Regions from separate parts of the Bacillus sp. JJ1122 genome, predicted to be linked through region 3. Evidence: predicted binding sites of a transcription regulator. Region 3 holds the regulator's gene; each other region holds the start of a gene.
What was found. The regulator Rex, encoded in region 3, represses fermentation and respiration genes when NADH is low (regulators of the CRP and FNR family bind a similar motif). The targets are predictions, from matches to a motif close to TTGTGAAATATTTCACAA.

Region 1: hcp (hydroxylamine reductase) is a predicted target of Rex. The motif match lies at 2,256-2,273, and genes of this name have one in related genera.
Region 2: pflB (formate C-acetyltransferase) is a predicted target of Rex. The motif match lies at 1,979-1,996, and genes of this name have one in related genera.
Region 4: V7201_RS22265 (hemerythrin domain-containing protein) is a predicted target of Rex. The motif match lies at 2,668-2,685, and genes of this name have one in related genera.

What each region holds. Positions count from the first base shown of each region.
Region 1 is NZ_JBALQL010000006.1:225,784-231,055, reverse strand. It holds gene V7201_RS04865 (hypothetical protein) at 1-119, shown strand, start outside; gene V7201_RS04860 (YppE family protein) at 233-610, shown strand; gene V7201_RS04855 (YppF family protein) at 665-862, opposite strand; gene V7201_RS04850 (YppG family protein) at 1,056-1,601, shown strand; gene V7201_RS04845 (Hsp20/alpha crystallin family protein) at 1,631-2,104, opposite strand; gene hcp (hydroxylamine reductase) at 2,333-3,634, shown strand; gene V7201_RS04835 (Crp/Fnr family transcriptional regulator) at 3,700-4,392, opposite strand; gene V7201_RS04830 (DEAD/DEAH box helicase) at 4,706-5,272, shown strand, end outside.
Region 2 is NZ_JBALQL010000006.1:38,657-43,928, forward strand. It holds gene V7201_RS03835 (DHH family phosphoesterase) at 1-1,149, opposite strand, end outside; gene V7201_RS03840 (cupredoxin domain-containing protein) at 1,294-1,743, shown strand; gene pflB (formate C-acetyltransferase) at 2,083-4,308, shown strand; gene pflA (pyruvate formate-lyase-activating protein) at 4,395-5,129, shown strand.
Region 3 is NZ_JBALQL010000028.1:16,514-21,785, forward strand. It holds gene V7201_RS16950 (CPBP family intramembrane glutamic endopeptidase) at 218-949, shown strand; gene V7201_RS16955 (YdiK family protein) at 953-1,153, shown strand; gene V7201_RS16960 (redox-sensing transcriptional repressor Rex) at 1,185-1,841, opposite strand; gene moaC (cyclic pyranopterin monophosphate synthase MoaC) at 1,869-2,363, opposite strand; gene V7201_RS16970 (ABC-F family ATP-binding cassette domain-containing protein) at 2,533-4,461, shown strand; gene tsaD (tRNA (adenosine(37)-N6)-threonylcarbamoyltransferase complex transferase subunit TsaD) at 5,014-5,272, opposite strand, start outside.
Region 4 is NZ_JBALQL010000047.1:33,155-38,426, reverse strand. It holds gene V7201_RS22280 (phosphotransferase enzyme family protein) at 1-248, opposite strand, end outside; gene V7201_RS22275 (MFS transporter) at 396-1,628, shown strand; gene V7201_RS22270 (hypothetical protein) at 1,712-1,906, shown strand; gene V7201_RS22265 (hemerythrin domain-containing protein) at 2,082-2,609, opposite strand; gene V7201_RS22260 (hypothetical protein) at 2,825-3,160, shown strand; gene V7201_RS22255 (4Fe-4S dicluster domain-containing protein) at 3,471-3,755, opposite strand; gene V7201_RS22250 (FAD-dependent oxidoreductase) at 3,755-5,050, opposite strand; gene V7201_RS22245 (electron transfer flavoprotein subunit alpha/FixB family protein) at 5,043-5,272, opposite strand, start outside.

The DNA of each region.
Region 1 (5,272 bases), on a different contig from region 3:
GACTGGAGAAAATTGAACTTGTACTTGATGGACTTGAAAAGAACGTATCAGCCTATAAATACAGCAACGCTCCGTTGATAACTGATACAAAAGGTTTAAAACTTGAATTAGGTTTTTAATATATAATAGAATAAATGCAATGTTAAGTAGCTTTCATATATGAAAAAGCTACTTTTTATTTGGCCTCCATATTTATCACAATCGGTTAATTTCAGGAAAGCAGGAAGAAAAAATGAATCAGCACCAGCAATTAATAGAATTATCCAAAAAAATGATCGATTATTCAGAGAGCGCTCTAAGGCGATATGAGTTTTCAAAACAGGAAGGCACCAGAGGGGATTTCCATACAGAGGTTAAGCCTTTTGCAGACGAGGTGAAAGAGACTGCAATACTTTGGAAAGAAGCAGCGACTAATTGGGTTATCGAGCATAAACCTAAAAATCTCCATTCAAATCAAATTGAAACCGCCGCTGATTATATAGAAGTAATTTCTGTTCAAGCCTTTTTTCCGGAAACCAGCAGGAAAAGGTTCCTTGACCAAATTCAGTCTGTCGAGTTTATTTTGCATAGTCTGATATTGGCTGTAGAGAAAGTTACAAAAATAAAATAACTGACTCAGAAGGTCTAATTCAAAGACCTTTTGAGTCAGCTTCAAATTTTATATTTAAATAGAAAACTCTTTCTGATCTTCTGGAATGAAGGCTCCTTGCAATTCCAGCTCACGAACAAGGTTCCGGTATTCATTAATGGTTATTTCATTTTGAATATACGATTTTTTTGTGAAATCAAGCAATTCATTCACATGTTCCGGAGTGTATTCTTTTGTTTGGGCAAAGAGATTTTTAAGTTCGTGAACGTTCATCTTTCATCCTCCTCCATTATTTGATTTCATCGTATCATGAAAATTGAATTGTCATTTATTTTTCAAAAATTTAAACTTCCGACAATTAATTTCATGTTTAGACAAAATCGGTAGGCATTTCCAATCTCTATCACCATCTGGGCGATAACATCATAGGATATAGTAATGAATCTATGGAGGAGGATGTTCGCCCATGTTTGGCCGCAGGAACAAGACGCATGCCTATCAGCAACAGTTTTGGGAAAATCAATATTATCAAGGATCTAATAATTGGAATGGAAACATTCAAGGTTTGAACCGGCAACAGCCGTACCCTCAACAATATGTAAACCCTCAGTGGAACAGCATACAGGGCAATTGGCAAAATCAATATATACAGCAGGATTACTCAATCAATCCATATATGCAGGGAAATCCACAATGGAACCAGCAGTATTCAATGGCACAACCAAAGAATAATTATTCAAAAATGCTTTTCCAAAATCCTCTCCAGCCAGAGGATGACCCGATTTATGGATACTACAGCCAGCAGCCAGATATTCAAAATTACAATCCTTATCCACAGCAGGCATTTATGCCAAAGCAGCCATCAGGATTGCAATCCATCATGAATTCATTTAAAAGCCAGGATGGAAATCTTGATGTCAATAAGATGGTAGACACTGCAGGTCAGATGATGAATGCGGTGACTCAGGTATCGTCTTTGGTTAAAGGGCTCGGCGGAATGTTTAAAGTGTAAAAGCAAAAGCAGGCGATTGCCTGCTTTTTTTAGTCTTGATCTATTATAATATCAATTTTCTTGCCTGGTTTCTTAGCAATTTTTATTTTGAGCAGCCCATCAATGTAGGAAGCCCTTATTTTCCTCTCGTTAATAGGCTGTGAAAATGGGATAGTCCTGCTTGACCTTTGCATTGAGGACCTATGCCTTTGTGTTTGGGTGATATCGTTCAATTCCGTAGACGACTCAGATTTATTCACAGTGATCGTTAACGAGTTGTTAACCACGTCGATGGAAATCTGGTCTTTTTTTATACCAGGCAATTCAGCTGTTACCTCATATTCTGTGTCTGTTTCATATAAGTCAATATGAATTGGAGAATAGGGGAATGGCTGTCTGAAGAAATCATCAATACTTTGCAATATTCCTTTCACAGGTTTTTCCTGTATGATTTGATTCATTGATTTAAACCATTGTTCCAGGGCTTCATGTCTCTTTGGGCGATCAGGATGGTTAGGTGCCATCGTGTCTCTTCCTCCTCTGCAAGTATCTTATAATAGAATATGTGAGACGGAATGTCCTTGTTCATTTTCCAAATAATCTTTTAAAACTAAACCCTTATTGTTTTCTGTTTTCCGCCATTATTTTTTGAACACTTTGTGAAAAATGCTTTTAGTGTGATTTAGGTCACATAACCATTTGGTGTTCCTTTGTATGCTGAAACAGTAAATTAGCAGAAGAGGGGTATATACATGTTTTGTTACCAATGTGAACAGACACCAACTGGCGGCTGTAAAGTCGTAGGAGTTTGCGGAAAAGATGAAACAATTGCGAGTCTGCAGGATACAATTATTTTTGCCTTAAAAGGGATTGCTGCTTATAGGACACATGCTAACCAGCTTGGATTTACAGACCCATTTGTAGACGCAACTACTCACGAAGCACTCTATATGACATTAACCAATTCCAACTTCAATGTTCAGGAGCATATAGATATGGCTATGAAAGTTGGCCAATCAGCAGTGCGGGTAATGGAAATGCTTGATGAAGCACATACTAGCCGTCTGGGCATTCCACAGCCAGTTCGTGTAAGCCAGAATAAGATTGAAGGAAAGTGCATCGTTGTAACAGGGCATAATTTATTCGCCCTTGAAGAACTGCTTAAACAGACAGAAGGAAAAGGCATTAATATTTATACTCACTCAGAGATGCTGCCTGCCCATGGCTATCCAGCATTGAAAAAATATTCGCATCTTAAAGGGAACATCGGGAAGGCATGGTTTGACCAGCGCCGGCTGTTTGAAAAATTCCCTGGTGCGATTCTTGCGACAACAAACTGCGTTATGCCAATTAAAGGGTCCTACGCTGACCGTATGTTTACATACGAAGTGGCGGGGCTTGAAAATGTTAGGAAAATAGAAAATGATGATTTCACCTTGTTGATTGAAAAAGCATTGGAGCTTCCAGAAGCCAATATGGACTCTGAAGAAACGTTAGTAACAGGTTTCCATCACGAAACTGTGCTCGGTCTCGCGCCTGAAGTCATCCAGGCAGTGAAAGATGGAAAGATAAAACGCTTTTTCGTCATAGCAGGCTGCGACGCGCCAGGAAAGGGTGGCGAATACTACCGTGAGCTTGCAACATCGCTTCCTCCGGAGGCCGTAATTCTGACTACTTCCTGCGGTAAGTTCCGATTTAACGATGTTGATTACGGAGTCGTTCCAGGTACGGATATACCAAGATACCTTGACCTCGGGCAATGTAATAACTCGGTTTCCACCGTTAAGATTGCTAAAGCATTAGCAGACGCTTTTGAATGTGATGTGAATGAACTTCCAGTGAGCATCGTCCTTTCCTGGTTCGAGCAAAAAGCAGTAGCCATACTTCTGGGACTGTTCAGCCTGGGCATCCAGGATATCCGTATTGGACCAAAGCCGCCTGAGTTCATTTCTGAAGGTGTGATGCAGGTGCTTCAGGATACCTTTAATTTGAAACTGATCACAACAGCTCAGGAAGATATGGAAACAATGATGCAATTAAGCAAGACAGAATAAAAGAATAATGGAAAAAGCCCGCTGCATTAGTGCAGCGGGTTTGTGTATTCTTGAAGAAGCATCCATTAAATAAGTTCATTCAACAATAACTCAGTATCCAAAATCATATTTCCATGATGGTCGTTAAAAATAAGCCCATCCTTCTTCATTTTGGTTAGGGTCCTGCTTACTGTTTCCCTAGTCGTACCAATCATGTTTGCCAAATCTTTATTTGTAAAATCTGACTTTAGAACTATTTTGCCATTTTCCTGTTTTTCTCCATGCAGCTCTCCAAGCCTTAACAGCAGTTTCACAATTTGTTCGAAAGTGTTATTCAAAATTTGTGCCTCAAGTCTTTCCTGAAGGTCAACAATTTTTTCTCCAAGCACTTTAAATACCTTAATGCTCAAATGAGGATTCTCTACGAGGACCTTCTCGAACTGAGAAATAGGCACGACAACAAGGCTCGCGTGCTCTAACACTTCTGAATAGCCAGGATAACCGCCTTTGCGGAAAAAGCCAACATGTGGGAACATTTCTCCTTTTTTAAGAATTGCAACGATCTGCTCCCGTCCATTGGCATCGCTTTTGTAAACCTTTACTTTCCCTTCATTAATAAAATATACATTTTCAAGTGGATCTCCTTGAAGGAATACATGGCTGTTTTTCTTCCATTCTCGAGTAATCGATATTTCAACAATTTTTTCTAACTCTTGATCATCCAGGTCTCTGAAAAGCGAGAAGCCTGAAAGCACTTTTTTAATATCTATTTTATTCAAAAGAAACACTCCATTGTGATACTATATTTATCTCTTACTATTTTAACAAAAGACTGAGTGAATGGTTATTGTTTATTTGAAATCAACAATCACCTTTACCACAGTCTAACATACAACAATTTCGTGGCATTGTCTTTTCATATTGAAAGGAGTTTTTTCATGGACATCACTCCCTGAAATGCTGAAACGAGCGGAAAATTAATTGAATATCAATTTCAAATTCTGTGCCAAAAAATAGCAGTAACAATTATTTATCATTTTTCTTTTGCAACGAACATTTATTCGCTAAAATAGGAATAACGAGGTGAACGAAATGAAAGTGCGTAAAAGTTTGCAAGAGATCTTAACAGAATTACAAGTCGGTGAATCTGTTAAGAGAAATATAGTCCATTGGCATACGATAGAGGAAAAAGAGGCTCAGACTGATGAGATGCCAGAGGATTTATGTGAAATATTGAAAAATGCTTTGGAGAGACGCGGCATTTCTCGCCTTTACACTCACCAGAAGTCTTCTTATGAGCAAATCATGGGTGGACAGAGCATCGTTGCAGTTACTCCAACGGCTTCAGGAAAAACGCTTTGCTATAACCTTCCTGTGCTCCAGTCCATCATAAATGATTCTAATGCAAGAGCACTATATATGTTCCCTACTAAAGCACTGGCACAGGACCAGAAAAGTGAAATCAATGAATTGATCCAGGAGGCTGAGCTTTCGATCAATAGTTATACATATGACGGTGATACACCATCAAATATCCGTCAGAAGGTGAGGAGGGCGGGCCACATTGTCATCACAAACCCTGATATGCTCCATTCAGCGATTCTTCCTCACCATACAAAGTGGGTATCGCTCTTTGAAAACTTAAAATATGTTGTAATT
Region 2 (5,272 bases), on a different contig from region 3:
TATTTCATCTTTGGCTAGAGCTGCCCCATAATCTCTTTTCAAATGCCGCTCTGCATCAGAAAAACTCTCGTATGGCCCTAATTTATCATTATTGCTTAGCGAAATGAAATATTCCTTCCCTTCAGCATAAATCATGAATAAATCTCTTTCTCGATTTTCATAAAGACAGCCATTCTTTGATTCCTTGACGTTATAGACATTTTTGACTGCATCCTGACGGATAGGGTCAAGAGGAAAGGCTTCATTAATGTAGCGAGTGTATGCTTCACTGCTCATTGAACATCCAGCCGCCTTTGCGTGACCACCACCGCCAAACTCTCCTGCAACAGCTGAAACATCTACATCGTCGTGTATGGTTCTGAAACTGATTTTCTTGCCACCTAAATTGATAATGGCTATATAATCCAGATGCCGGAATTCTTTTCCTAATTCATTACCCAATTCAGAATGATAGGATTCAGCATGTACAATTCCTCCATAAAGTCCATTTGTGTTAATCTGTACTATTTCACGCTTCTTCCTTCTAATATATCGTTCAATTTTATCTTCTTCCATTTCCAGCAGTTTTTGTTCAAATTCATCAAATTCAAAATGATCTCCTGCCTGGAGACGCGGAACAATCCGATCTTCAAAATCTTCTATCGATATCATAAAAAATAAATCATTTAAGTTTTTCGCCTTGTAATTTTTGAGAATATCCCAATCCCAAGTATCATACTGCCTGACCAGTTCTACAAATTCATCTATTGAACCATTTTTTTGCAAATGGCTCTCATTAATTAGATATTCATATACGAGCGAAGCAGCACTTGTGAGCGTCCCATTTTGGTCCTCTACTTTAACATCGCCCCATGTGTAATCATTGAAATGCAACGCTGTTTTATGGTGGTCAATCAGCTTCGCTTTACCTCCAGCTAAAACAAATTCATTTATTTTTTCAGCGATCTCACCATTAACAGAAAGATCGGTAATGAACAATAAATCTTCTCTCTTCATTTTGTCATTCATTCTTTCAAAATATCGCTCCACCTGAAAATTTAGCCCAGAAACGGAATTATATCGAACGTCCACCCTCTCTCCAAAGGCAAGCCTAAAAAGAATTCCGCAGGCAACTCCGTCGAGATCATTATGTGTGAATAAACGGTACATAGCTTCCTCCTTACATTTTCTCTAATTTATGGTTTGTTAACTGGTTTCAGTCTATTCCCTTTTAAAAAAACACCGATAAACCTGAAAAATTTAGACAAGTTCTTTATATGGACGAGCATAAATATTAAAAAAGGAGGTGAAAATATGCATTTCTTCGTTGTGAAAAAAAGTGCATTATACTTAGTTGGTGTCCTAGCTCTTCTTGCTATAATCGGATCATTTTGGATGAACTTCAACTCTGATGCCACTCCAGCTATTAGCCAGCAAAAAGAAACAATCCGGGAGATTCACCTGGTAACCGGTGAATTTAAATCATCTAAAGAAGATGGTAAAGAAATTGAGGCTTACCGTTGGGATCCAGGAACCATCTTTGTTGAAAAAGGAGAAAAAGTCCGATTAAAAATTTTAGGGGTTAATGGTAAGGAACACCCATTCATTATTGAAGGTACAGATATTAAAGGGATCGTTAAAAAGGGGGAAGAAACAGTCGTTCCTCTGCAATTTGACAAAGAAGGAACCTACCGCCTTATTTGTATGATACACACTCAAGCAGAAAATAGCGGTCCGATGATCGCTTACATTGTGGTTGATTAATATCTTCCTTTCTAAGAACAGGATTCCACATCCTGTTTTTTCTTTTTCTTCATCTCCCCTTCTACTCAATTTGACACAAAACATACAAAACAATACATCCATAGTGGCAACGTTTCCTGATAGTATAAGTTATCATACATCTTTTTATATAACAGATCCAACAAAATCATATATTTATATAATACAGTTTCCTCAGAATTATTTTTACAACGCGTTTTTTATTGGTATTCACAATTTGTTCATCTTTTCACAATTTTGTCACACCGAAACTGTTATAGTCGTAGTATGATGAAAGTGTGATAACTGTTATATAAATAATTACTTCTGAGGTGACTTAAAATGGAACAATGGAAAGGTTTTAAAAATGGTACCTGGCAGGAAGAAATCAATGTTCGCGACTTTATCTTAAATAACTACACTGAATATACAGGTAATGCAAGCTTCCTGGTTGGAGCCACCGATGAAACAAACCTTTTATGGCAACAGGTCATGGAATTAACAAAGCAGGAGCGAGAGAACGGCGGAGTTTTGGATATGGACACAGAAGTCGTGTCAACAATCACCTCTCATGGCCCTGGATATCTGGATAAAGCAAAAGAAAAGGTTGTTGGATTTCAGACAGATCAGCCATTTAAACGCTCCATGCAGCCATTCGGGGGCATTCGCATGGCTAAGGCTTCATGTGAAGCTTATGGTTATGAACTGAATCAGGAAGTAGAAAAAATCTTCACTGATTTCCGCAAGACACATAACCAGGGTGTATTCGATGTATACACAAAGGAAATGCTCCAGGCACGGAAAGCTGGTATCATCACTGGGCTTCCTGATGCTTATGGACGCGGACGCATCATTGGGGACTACCGCCGTGTTGCGCTGTATGGTGTTGACTTCCTTATGGAGCAGAAGAAGAAAGACCACGGTTTGACAAGCAGTGTCATGACAGAAGACACTATGCGCCTCAGAGAAGAAATCTCGGAACAATACCGTGCATTAAATGAATTGAAAAAGCTTGCTGAAAGCTATGGCTATGATATTTCAAAGCCGGCTTCTAACGCAACAGAAGCTTTCCAGTGGGTTTACTTCGCTTATCTAGCTGCAATCAAAGAACAAAACGGTGCGGCAATGAGCCTTGGCCGTGTGGCATCCTTCCTGGACATATTCATTGAACGCGACCTGCTAAACGGCACTTTGACTGAACAAGAAGCACAGGAATTGGTCGACCACTTCGTCATGAAGCTCCGACTTGTAAAATTCGCAAGAACACCTGATTATAATGAATTGTTCAGCGGTGACCCAACCTGGGTAACGGAATCAATCGGCGGCATGGCGCATTGCGGCAAGTCACTTGTTACGAAAAACTCTTTCAGATTCCTTCATACTCTAGATAATCTGGGACCTGCTCCGGAACCAAACCTGACTGTTTTATGGTCTCCTGGCCTTCCAGAGAACTTTAAGAAGTATTGTGCGGAAATGTCGATTAAAACTAGCTCAATACAATACGAAAATGATGACCTGATGCGCCCGGAATACGGCGATGACTATGGTATCGCCTGTTGTGTTTCTGCAATGGAAATCGGAAAACAAATGCAATTCTTCGGGGCTCGTGCAAACCTTGCTAAAGCATTGCTATATGCGATCAATGGCGGTGTTGATGAGAAGCTTAAAATCCAAGTTGCACCTGGATTCAGCCCTATCACAAACGAAGTACTCGACTACAATGATGTAATGGCGAAATTCGATAATGTGATGGAATGGCTCGCAGGCCTCTATATCAATACTTTAAACATCATTCATTATATGCATGACAAATATAGCTATGAAAGAATTGAAATGGCGCTCCATGACACTGAAGTCCTTCGCACCATGGCAACTGGAATCGCGGGATTAAGCGTCGTAGCCGATTCTTTAAGCGCGATCAAATACGGGAAGGTTAAAGTAATCCGCGATGAAAATGGCATTGTAGTTGACTTCGAAACTGAAGGTGATTTCCCTAAATACGGAAATAATGATGACCGCGTTGACAGCATCGCAGTAGAGATTGTTAAAACATTTATGAAAAAACTGCGCAAGCACCCAACTTACCGCAATTCATTGCATACAATGTCAATCCTTACAATTACTTCAAACGTTGTATATGGTAAGAAAACTGGAAATACACCAGACGGAAGACGAGCTGGCGAGCCATTCGCTCCTGGAGCAAATCCAATGCATGGCCGGGATACAAAAGGAACTCTTGCTTCCCTGTCTTCTGTCGCAAAACTACCATACAGCTATGCTATGGATGGAATCTCAAACACCTTCTCCATCGTTCCAAAAGCGCTTGGAAAAGAGGAAGAAAGCCGCACAAGCAATCTCGTATCCATCCTCGATGGCTACGCAATGAAAGATGGCCATCATTTAAATGTTAACGTGTTTAATAGAGAAACTCTAATGAATGCCATGGAACACCCAGAAGAATATCCACAGCTGACCATCCGTGTATCTGGCTATGCAGTAAACTTCATCAAGCTGACACGCGAGCAGCAGATGGATGTAATCAATCGTACTTTCCATGAATCTATGTAATGAATAGCCGTATGAAAGCGGCGGAGAACATGGAGTTCCCTCTTACTCTCTAGGAACTCCTGTTTTACCAGAAAGGAGTAATCATCATGAACGGAAACATTCATTCTATTGAAACATTTGGCACTGTCGACGGACCAGGAATCCGTTATGTCATCTTCACACAGGGGTGCCTGCTGCGCTGCCAATTTTGCCATAACGCAGATACCTGGGAAATCGGCACTGGAAAACAGATGACTGTTTCCGAAATCATTGATGATTTAAAATCCTATCTTCCTTTTATCCAATCTTCAGGCGGAGGAATAACTGTCAGCGGAGGTGAGCCGCTGTTGCAGATTTCCTTTCTTACAGAGCTTTTCAAGGAGTGCAAGAAACTTGGTATCCATACAGCTATTGATTCATCGGGCGGATGCTATTCAAGTGCACCATTATTCCAAGAACAGCTGAAAGAACTGATGAAATATACGGATTTGGTATTACTTGATTTAAAGCATATTAACAGAAAGAAACACATCAAGCTAACAGGAATGGCAAATGATCACATTCTGGATTTTGCCCGATACCTTTCAGACCATCAAGTCCCTATTTGGGTGCGGCATGTATTGGTCCCTGGGGTGACAAATGATCTGAAAGATCTCACTCACTTGGGTGAATTCATCGCCACTCTTGGAAATGTGAAGAAGGTGGAAGTTTTACCTTACCATAAGCTAGGTGTGTATAAATGGGAAGCTTTAGGCTTGGAATACCCACTTAAGGATACAGAACCTCCAACAGATGATGAAGTAGAGAATGCTTTCAAATTATTGACGAATCATATGAATTAATTTAATTAGAGAAACAGACAGCAGGTTTACGTTCCCCTGCTGTTTTTTCTGAATGAGTCCACTGCGAATCGTTTCCTTAGGTCTCCCCTCACCTGTTCAACCTGCTTTAGACTTTACAAAGCCACGATAACTACAAAAAGATC
Region 3 (5,272 bases):
TTCAAATTTTATTATTAAGCTTGTTTAAAAAAGACCACCTTAAAGAGTATGCGGCCCCCGCGGAAATTTAACCAATTATTTTAAGCAGCATCCTGCGATTTGAACTTTCAAGCTGCTTACTAGTAAAATGGAGAGATAACATTGCGGAACTTTTATCATATTAAAACGTATATAAAGTCATTACGTTTTTGAAAAGGCCTAAAAGGAGTTTTTCATATTGAAAAAAGAATACTGGTACATTATCATCGCCTATATCGTCATGCAGCTTTCAAGCCTGGTCGGCATTCCGCTCGTAGCCTTTATAGGTAAGGGTATGGGCAAAAGCCTTAAGGAAATGGAAACCCTATCGATTCCTTTCTGGCTTGTCATCAGTTTTACCCTTACATTGATCATCGTGCTGCTTATTTTACGGAAAGAATCCAAGATGCAGGCAGATTTGCGCGGAATGGCATCGCCAGCAAGCTCGGCTGCCTGGGCCGTTGCAGGGGTATTCCTGGCATTATTGGCTCAATCCTTTGCAGCCAACATTGAAAGGCTGCTCGGAATCGAAATGGGCTCTGAAAATACTCAGGAGATCATCAACCTCATTGAGAGCTTCCCTGTTGTGATTCTTGTCAGCTCGATCATCGGGCCGATTTTGGAAGAAATCGTCTTCCGTAAAATTATCTTCGGAAGCCTTCATAAGAAAATGAACTTCTTTTTTGCCGCATTGATCAGTTCAGTGATTTTTGCGCTTGCTCATATGGAGCCCGAGCATGTCATCCTTTATTCGGCCATGGGCTTTACCTTTGCATTCCTTTATGTAAAAACTAAGCGCATCATCGTTCCAATCATCGCCCATGTCACAATGAATACGTTCGTTGTCCTGCTTCAATCCGTATTCAGGGAAGATATCGAGAGAATGATAAGAGAAGCAGAAAAAATTCAAAGCTTTATTGGGGGACTTTAAGTTATGAAGCAATCGCCTTTATTTTCAGGCATTGTCTACATCTTGCTAGGCAGCTTGTTCACCTACTTCGCCATCCAGAATGTCAGCGAAACCGGATGGGGATTTTTCACTTATCTCCTCGTTATGCTCGCGACCTTCGACTTCGGTTCCGGCATCCGGATGATCCTGCTCCATCTCAAACTTAAACAAATCCAGAAAAAATAGCCTCTTCATCCCGAAGAGGCTATTTTTCATATCATTCTTCTGTGTCTGTATTGGTCGGATAATGCTTTAGGAAATAAATTAATGATTGCAGTTCTACAGACAGGTCAATATGGTGAATCCTGATGGAGTCCGGTACATTCAATCGTGCAGGCGTAAAATTCAGGATTCCCTTGATATTCGCCTGGACTAATCGGTCGGTAATAGGCTGGGCTACCGCAGACGGCACGGTAAGGATGGCCACCTGTATGCCTTCCTCGACAACTTTTTTGTCCAGCTCATCCATGTGATAGACAGGCACGTCACCCATAACGGTGCCTACTTTTGCCTCATCCACATCAAAAGCTATTTCGATTTTCGTATTATTATTTTTTGAGAAATTATAATTTAAAAATGCTGTTCCAAGATTTCCGACCCCGATCAGTGCTACTTTGGTCAGCTCGTCCTGATCAAGTGTCTTTCGGAAAAATGTCAGGAGATAATTCACATTGTAGCCGTACCCCTTTTTACCTAAGGCTCCAAAATAAGAAAAATCCCTTCTGATTGTCGCTGAATCCACTTTTACCGCTTCACTTAACTCTGCAGATGAAACCCTTTGTTTACCTGAAGAATGTAAGTTCAATAAGAAACGGTAATAAAGCGGCAAGCGTTTTGCGGTTGCCTGCGGAATTTTCATAGGTTCGTTCATCATTCTCCATCCTCCACCCAATCAAAATTTCTATTTAAGCTTCTCTTCTCTCTTAAAATCGCCATTTTTCCCGCCGGTTTTTTCGACTAAATACGTCTTGCCGATCACCATGCCTTTGTCAACGGCCTTGCACATATCATAAACAGTCAGCGCACATGCTGAAGCTGCTGTTAACGCTTCCATTTCCACCCCTGTATTCCCTTTTGTTTTAACAGATGCGGTGATATTTAAAATATAGTCATTTCCATTTTGCTCCCAATCGAAGCTAAGGTCAATGCCTGTTAATGGAAGTGGATGGCACATTGGAATGATTTCCGACGTTTTCTTGGCCGCCATGATGCCCGCTACCTGTGCAACTGCCAGTACATCCCCCTTTTTCATCTTATTTTCTGTGATTCTTATATATATATCTTCATTCACAATTATGCTTGAATGGGCGATTGCCGTGCGGACCGTCACATGTTTATCACTGACATCCACCATTTTTGCTCTGCCTTCTTCGTTAAAATGCGTAAATTCTGCCATGTTCATGCTCCCTTCAAACAAATGATACACTATTTTCACAAAGTTGTGTGTGAACTTTGTTGCTGAGTTCACAAATTCCTTGTCATTCCTTGTCTTTGGTGGGTCTCATATATTGCCGAGCGTATGTGAATGGGTTACACTATCTCTAAGGCAATAGAGGTGAATAATAATGATACTATTACAAGTTAATCAGCTGACAAAATATTTCGCTGCTGATCTTATTTTATCGAATATAAAGTTTGAAATACAAACCCATGACCGTGTTGCCTTAGTCGGCCGCAACGGAGCGGGTAAATCGACTCTGCTGAAGATTATCGCCGGGCACGAGGCGCATGACAGCGGCGAAATCATCCGTCCTAAAGGGACGACAATCGGGTACCTGGCACAGAATACTGGTCTCGAATCCGAAAAAAGCATCTGGGAAGAAATGCTTGGCGTTTTTAACCATCTGCATTCCATGGAAAAAGATCTGCGCCGGCTTGAGGAAAAAATGTCAGACCCTGACATACTGACAAACCAGACTGAATATGACAGAGTTCTCAAGGAATATGATCTTTTGCAGGTCCAGTTCAAGGAGCAAGGCGGTTATCAATATGAAGCCGACATCCGCTCCGTGCTCCATGGCCTGAACTTCCATTCCTTTGATTATTCTACAAAAATATCCACATTAAGCGGAGGCCAAAAAACAAGGCTTGCTCTAGCTAAGCTCCTTTTGACCCGCCCGGATATTTTAATTCTGGATGAACCGACAAACCACCTTGATATCGACACTCTTTCTTGGCTTGAAAAATACCTTCAGGGTTATGATGGCGCAATCCTGATTGTTTCCCATGACCGTTACTTCCTTGATAAAGTCGTTAATCAGGTATATGAAATTTCCCGCCATCAGCTGGCAAAATTTCCGGGGAACTACAGCTCTTACTTAAACCAAAAAGCTGAAAACTACGAACGGGATATGAAGCTTTTTGAAAAGCAGCAGGATGAGATTTCAAAGCTCCAGGACTTCATCCAGCGAAACCTTGCTCGTGCTTCCACTACTAAAAGAGCTCAAAGCCGCAGGAAACAGCTAGAAAAGATTGACCGGATGGACAAGCCGCTTGGCGATGAAAAATCCGCCACCTTCAGTTTTCAGATTGAACGCCAAAGCGGAAACGATGTCCTTAAGGCTGATTCACTCGCTGTAGGATATAGTAATGACGTCGTTTCGGAAAATATCTCCTTCAATCTATCTCGCGGCGATAGCACTGCCTTAGTTGGACCAAACGGTGTCGGCAAATCAACCTTGCTAAAGACAATCGTTGAAAAGCTCCCTTCGATCGCCGGAAGCGTCCACTATGGTTCAAACGTATCGATCGGTTATTATGACCAGGAACAAGCTGAGCTAAGTTCAAATAAAAAGGTACTAAACGAGCTTTGGGACGAATATCCACTTAAGCCGGAAAAAGAAATTCGCACGGTTCTCGGCAATTTCCTCTTCTCAGGCGACGATGTATCAAAAATCGTTTCAACGCTCAGCGGCGGTGAAAAAGCACGTCTGGCACTCGCCAAGATGATGATGCAAAAATCCAACTTCCTGATTCTGGATGAGCCAACGAACCACTTGGATTTGGACAGCAAGGAAGTGCTAGAGAATGCACTGATCGATTACCCGGGCACAATCCTTTTCGTTTCCCACGACCGTTATTTTATAAACAGGATCGCCACAAAGGTCATTGAGCTCGACCGCACTGGCGCTACCGAGTTCCTGGGTGATTATGATTATTACATCGAGAAAAAGCTCGAACAGGAAGAGCTGAAAGCACTCGCAGAACAGTCAGCAAAAGCTTCAAGCAGCGCTGTAGATTCTTCTAAACAAGACAAAAGCTCCTATCAGCAGGATAAAGAATCAAAGAAGCTGGAACGCCAGCGCAAACGGCGCATGGAGGAAGTGGAAGCAGCGATCGAGCAGTTGGAGCTTGAAGTAGCTGAATACGAAGAACTCTTATGTGATCCTGATGTCTTCCAGGATCACGAAAAAGCAGCCGATATTAACAGCAAAATTGAATCGGCCAAAGAGAAGATCGATTTATTGATGGAAGAATGGACAGAGTTGGCTTAAGAGAGTACAAATAGAAGAGTATGTGCCGGGCGGCGAGATGTCGCCCGGTTTTTATTTGCATATAATAGTTCTATTCTCTGTCACTGGAAAGATCCTTTTGCGTTCGTCAATATATCGGGTATTTCGCCAATATATATAAATTTTCGTCTAATATATTGGATTTCCGCTAATATATTGGGTTTTCCGCCATTATAACCTCCACTATCGCCAATAAATGAGATTACTTTGTCCAAGATTTGTTAATATCAGATGCTCAACTATTTTATTCAACAATTAGCATTAGAGGTTTTGAGGGAGCACGATTGATTTACTAGATTTTTAATAAAAAAACCTTGTCATTTAATAAAAAATCTATATTAATCCACAAAAAAAGTCCCAGATGAATTCCGGGACTTTTTGTTCACAAAGTTATTCACATAAGAAAGATTGATTTATGGCTTATCCAGAGACTTTTCCACATTATCCACAAAATAAGCGTAATTTATCCACATTATACACAGAAACACACAAAATCCAACAAGATATCCACAAGAAAATCAGAAAATTTATTTTTTACTTCCGACTATCGTTGTGGATAGTTATCTCTAAACCTGGATTTCCGTTCAAAGTTAAACCCGCACGCTCACCTTTTTCAAAAAATACACTACCAGCAGCGGCAATCATCGCTGCATTGTCTGTACACAATGACAATGGCGGAATGACAATTTCCACATCAAGTTCAGCAAATGCCTTGGACAGAGCCTCTCTAAGTCCCTTGTTTGCTGCAACCCCGCCAGCAAGCAGTACTTGTTTAACTCCATACTGATTCACA
Region 4 (5,272 bases), on a different contig from region 3:
TAAACTTCTGGGATGGACAAACCTGACTGGTGGAGGTGTCTCATCCAATCCATTTCTGAATCAATTTCCTTCCCGCTTCGGTGTGAGCTATGAGTGATCCTTAAGATAAAGGCCTTTCCATTTTTGTAGGTTTCAAATACATAGTTCTCAAAATCTCCGAGCTTTTTAAATTCAGGTTCTAATCCGAATAAATTTAAAAATTTGTTCAGCAGCTGATCGGTCATTAATCTTTCTACTACTTTTTCCATCTGCCATTTCCCCCTTTGTTTTTTATCTTTTCTTAATACTCAAAATATATTACATCATATTTTTCGTTAGAAAAGCTATTTTTATCTGCAGACTTTTTATGTAAAATAAAATGTAGGAAATCGAAATAATTTTCAAAGGAGACGACCATGAGCCAATCTGCAGCAGCTGTCAAATTAAAACCACAAAAACAAAACGAGACAGCTTATAAAATTCTTTTCATCATCGGGTTAGTGCATTTGTTGAATGACTCCATCCAATCAGTTATACCTGCAATGTTTCCAATTCTTGAAAAGTCGATGGGTTTAACATTTACACAGTTAGGCATAATCGGCTTTTCCCTTAACATTGTTTCCTCAGTTCTTCAGCCTGTGATAGGCATGGCGACTGATAAGAAACCGATGCCATATGCTCTGCCACTTGGCTTGACATCTACAATGTTCGGTGTATTAGGTCTGGCTTTTGCCCCAAGCTTTGAATTCGTCATACTTTCAGTTCTGTTCATCGGACTCGGATCGGCCGTTTTTCACCCCGAAGGTTCAAGAGTTGCATATATGGCGGCAGGACCACACCGAGGACTTGCCCAATCAATCTACCAGGTTGGAGGGAATTCGGGTCAAGCACTCGCTCCGTTGATCACAGCACTCATACTTGTGCCGCTTGGCCAGATTGGTGCAGCATGGTTCACGATAGTGGCTGCATTTGCAGTTGCCTTGCTTGTGTATATTGCTTCCTGGTATACCCGAAAACTGGATTTCGAGAAAATTACTTCAAAAGTTAAGCAAGTCAGCAAACAAGACAACAAAGGAATCTCGAAAAATATTAAAATAGCACTTATCCTGATTCTATTTTTGATTTTCGCCCGTTCATGGTATATATCAGGAATGACTAATTTTTATGCGTTCTATGCAATTGATAAATATGGCCTGACAATAAAAGAATCCCAGCTGTTCCTGTTTGCCTTCCTTGTAGCTGGAGCAGTCGGCACTTTTTTTGGCGGTCCGCTCGCAGATCGTTTTGGGAAAAAGAATATTATTTTTATCTCCATGGTAGCGACAGCACCTTTGTCAGCCATCATTCCATTTGTTCCATTTACCGTGGCATTTATCCTGTTAACTGTCAGCGGCTTTATCTTGATGTCGAGTTTTTCGGTCACAGTCGTTTATGCACAAGAGCTAGTTCCAGGCAAGATAGGCACCATGGCAGGTCTGACAGTAGGGCTGGCTTTTGGAATGGGAGCAATTGGTTCAGTAGGCCTCGGATCTTTAGCCGATTTGATTGGCTTGCCTAAAATGATCATGGGTGTCGGCTTCCTACCGTTGTTAGGCATAATGACACTATTCCTTCCATCTGACGCGAAGCTTGCGAAATGGAACAATTAAAAAATTTTCCATTTGTTGATTTACGTTTAGGCATCCTCTGCTTAAGGAATAATGTAAGGAGCACATCAGGAAGGGAGATTAACATGTCTAAATTTAACATCAACTATTTTTTCGAAAAAGATTTTTCTGTATCACGTCCTATCGAGGTAGAAAATATTTCTGATGCCATCCAGGACGCTAAGGATTATGAGGGTATCATAGAATTTACCTGTGAAGATAATGTATTTCACCGATTCGATACCAAGGACATAAAATTAGTTACGATAACAGAAGCATAATAACTTTTCTTGTTACGGTATTTCATGCAAAAGCAGGTTCAAGATTCTTTTCGGTGCTGAAAGATGCTCCGCATCAGGCTGAATGAGTATTTTGATGAGCCAGCTTTTAACACTATATTAAAGAGGGGTGATGCGAGGGTTCTAAATTCCCTGCATCACCCCTTTTGTTATGGAATTAGATTAATTTTATCCGCGCAGCCAGTTCCTGCTTTTCATCTTCTGTCAACAGATTTTCTGCCATCGGAAACAAAATGCTTTCCTCTTTTGAAAAATGGCTGACAAGGGTGTAATTTGCATCTTTGATTAATTGTGCATTTTGGATCATTTGCTCTTTTGGTAATTCTCCAGTTCCATTCTTGGTGTTGTGAAGGAATGTTCCTATGAATCTTTTAGCCTGATCATGCTCATATTCCATTACAGCAACCGGCCCCATTTCTCTGCCGATATGTGCAGCCATCATCTCAAACAGCACTCCTTCTTCACGCTCCGAATGCGGTTCCAGCTCGGCAAGAAACTCAACCACTGCAGGACGCAGCTTATTGAAATTCTCCTCAATTTGCACGCCTTCTTCTATTTTCACACAAAGATTCAACAATTCTTCAAGCCTATTAAGCAATGGCGGGTGCTCACTCTTTAATTGCTGTAGACCCTCGGATAATGCAAAACTGGAATCTTGATTTAGTCCACTCATGCAGCCAGACATCTTCATCGACCTCCTATTCTTTAATTACTTATAGTATAAAATCCAATTATTCTTTAAGTTGTGATGGGCATCACAACTATTGAATTCTCGGATAAAAGTGAAGAAAAAATGACATTTAGTTAAAATTTCTAAAAATTTTAACAATTTACCTTCAAATTTCTGAAATCCTTACATATAATAAAGTTATAATTTATAGTAAAAGGAGTGAACTAACCTTGCAAAACGCAGATTACCGTGATTTTTATGAGAAAGCTTTAATCCAAGCCGGCAATAGTGATAAGAAAACTTACTTGGACATTCACCCTGATTTGCTTCATACACACTTATTGATTGGGCTTCAAGGCTATCAAGTTGGTGACAAAGAATATTACCACTGGAATGTTATAATATATAAATCAGATTCAGCTGGATTCTACGACGCCTACACACCAATTTTCTCTTCTGATTCCTATGACCGTTTTGATGAAGCTATGGAAGCTGCCAGGAATATAGAATTAGAAGTCCGAAATGACCAGCTTCACACCGTAATGCTCCAAGAAAAAATCAGCTAGCTCCCTCAGCTACCCCCTCTCATTTAGCTCTTCTCTTTTTGAACCCATTTGTGAATTAACTTACATATGAGGAATATAATAAAATCTCAAAATAACATAACTTTATGGTAGTACCTTGCTTTCTTTTTCCATTCTTGAATACACTCCTCAAACCTGTCTAGGAACGATTTTCCACCTCACCAATCCTAAAATGCGCTCCTATAACTTATCTAGAGACAATTCCTCGTCAAACCAAAAGTCCTCCATTCTTTTTACTTACAATCGCAAAAAAGCTGGTGGACACTCCACCAGCTTTTTTCGTATATGTTGTTTAAGCAAGCCTGAATACGATTCCGTGACCGCCTTTTGGATATTCCCATTTAATGTTCTGATACGGACAGCCGATCCTGCAGCTGCCGCATTCATGGCAGCCTTCATAACCGACCTGCATCCGTTTACCTTCCCATTTGTATACTTCCGCAGGGCAGAAAACAGTACAGAGTTTGTCAGGGCATTGAGTCATACAGACGTCATGATCAAGTACAGTGAGATGCGATTTTGTGTCACACTTAAACCTTAAGAGATATTGTTTTTCCTCGATGTTAGTCGTTGACATTATTTCACCGCCTTCCATGCACGATAGATGTCCTGCATTACCTTAAATGTTCCTTTTTCAGCAGTCATGCTGCGCATGATTTCTTTTTGCTTTTCTTTTTTCGGTGTTCCGTCTACCGTAAAGAATTTGCTCATTGCCTGATTCACCATCGGCAGGTACTCTTTAAAGTACTGCGGATACTTCTCAAATGTGTGGGCAGCATCCTTGTATTTTTCAAGGTCCTTGATGATGAAGCTTCCATATAAGGCTTCTTTATACCGATTCAGGCTCTTTTCACTGAAGTTACCATCCTTCTTCGCTTCGACGATAGCTTCTGCAGCCATTTTCCCTGAAGCCATAGCCATGTTGGAGCCTTCGCGATGGATGGCGTTTACAAGCTGTGCTGCATCCCCCACCACAAGCACACCATTTCCGGCCACGCGTGGAACGGAATGATAGCCTCCTTCTGGAATCAGGTGGGCAAGGTACTCGGCTGACTCTCCTCCTTCAAGATAAGGGCGAACCATCGGATGTTTTTTCAAATAATCCAGCAGTTCATATGGTTTCAGCTTTGCTTTTATCATACTTGAAAGTGTTGTTCCGACCCCGATATTCAAGCTATCTTTGTTTGTATAAAGAAAAGCTGTACCTAGGTTTCCTTTTGTTGAATCCCCGAAAATCTCAATTGTTGTTCCATGGTTCCCTTCAAGATTGAATCGTTCATTTATTTTTTCCTTTGGAAGATTAACAACTTCCATGACAGTCAATGCGACCTCATCAGGACGGAATTCCCTGTGAAAGCCGAGCTGCTTGGAAAGCAATGAGTTGACACCATCCGCGAGGACAACGACATCAGCAAATGCCTCTCCATCTGGACGATCTGTGCGAACCCCGACCACTTTGCCGTTCTCAACCATACATTCTGTCACGACTGTCTCATTGATCAGGAGTGCACCGGCCTCAACAGCTTTCTGGGCGAACCATTGGTCGAACTGTGCTCGAAGCACCGTAAAATTATTATATGGTTCAACCGCCCACTCAAGACCTTTATAGCCGAATTGAACCACTGACTCTTTGTCCATCATCCAAAAGCGCTGTTCAACGACAGGCCTTTCCAATGGGGCTTCCTTCCAGAATTCAGGGATAATCTCTTCCATTTGTTTACGGTAAAGAACCCCCCCCATTACGTTCTTGCTTCCAGGATATTCTCCACGTTCAATCAATAACACCTTCAGCCCACTTTTTGCACAGCTGTACGCACATGAAGTTCCGGCAGGTCCGGCACCAACAACTATTACATCAAATTTTTCAGGCATAGCTCATTTCCCCGCCTTTCTCTTTGCTGAGCTCTTTGAATTGCTGGATAAGCTTTGGCACAATTTCCATCGCGTCTCCAACAATGCCATATGTGGCTACATCGAAAATCGGCGCATTCGGATCCTTATTGATGGCGATAATCAGCTCAGAGTTTTTCATTCCTTCAACATGCTGGATGGCGCCAGATATACCAATCGCAAAATAGATTTTAGGGGTGACTG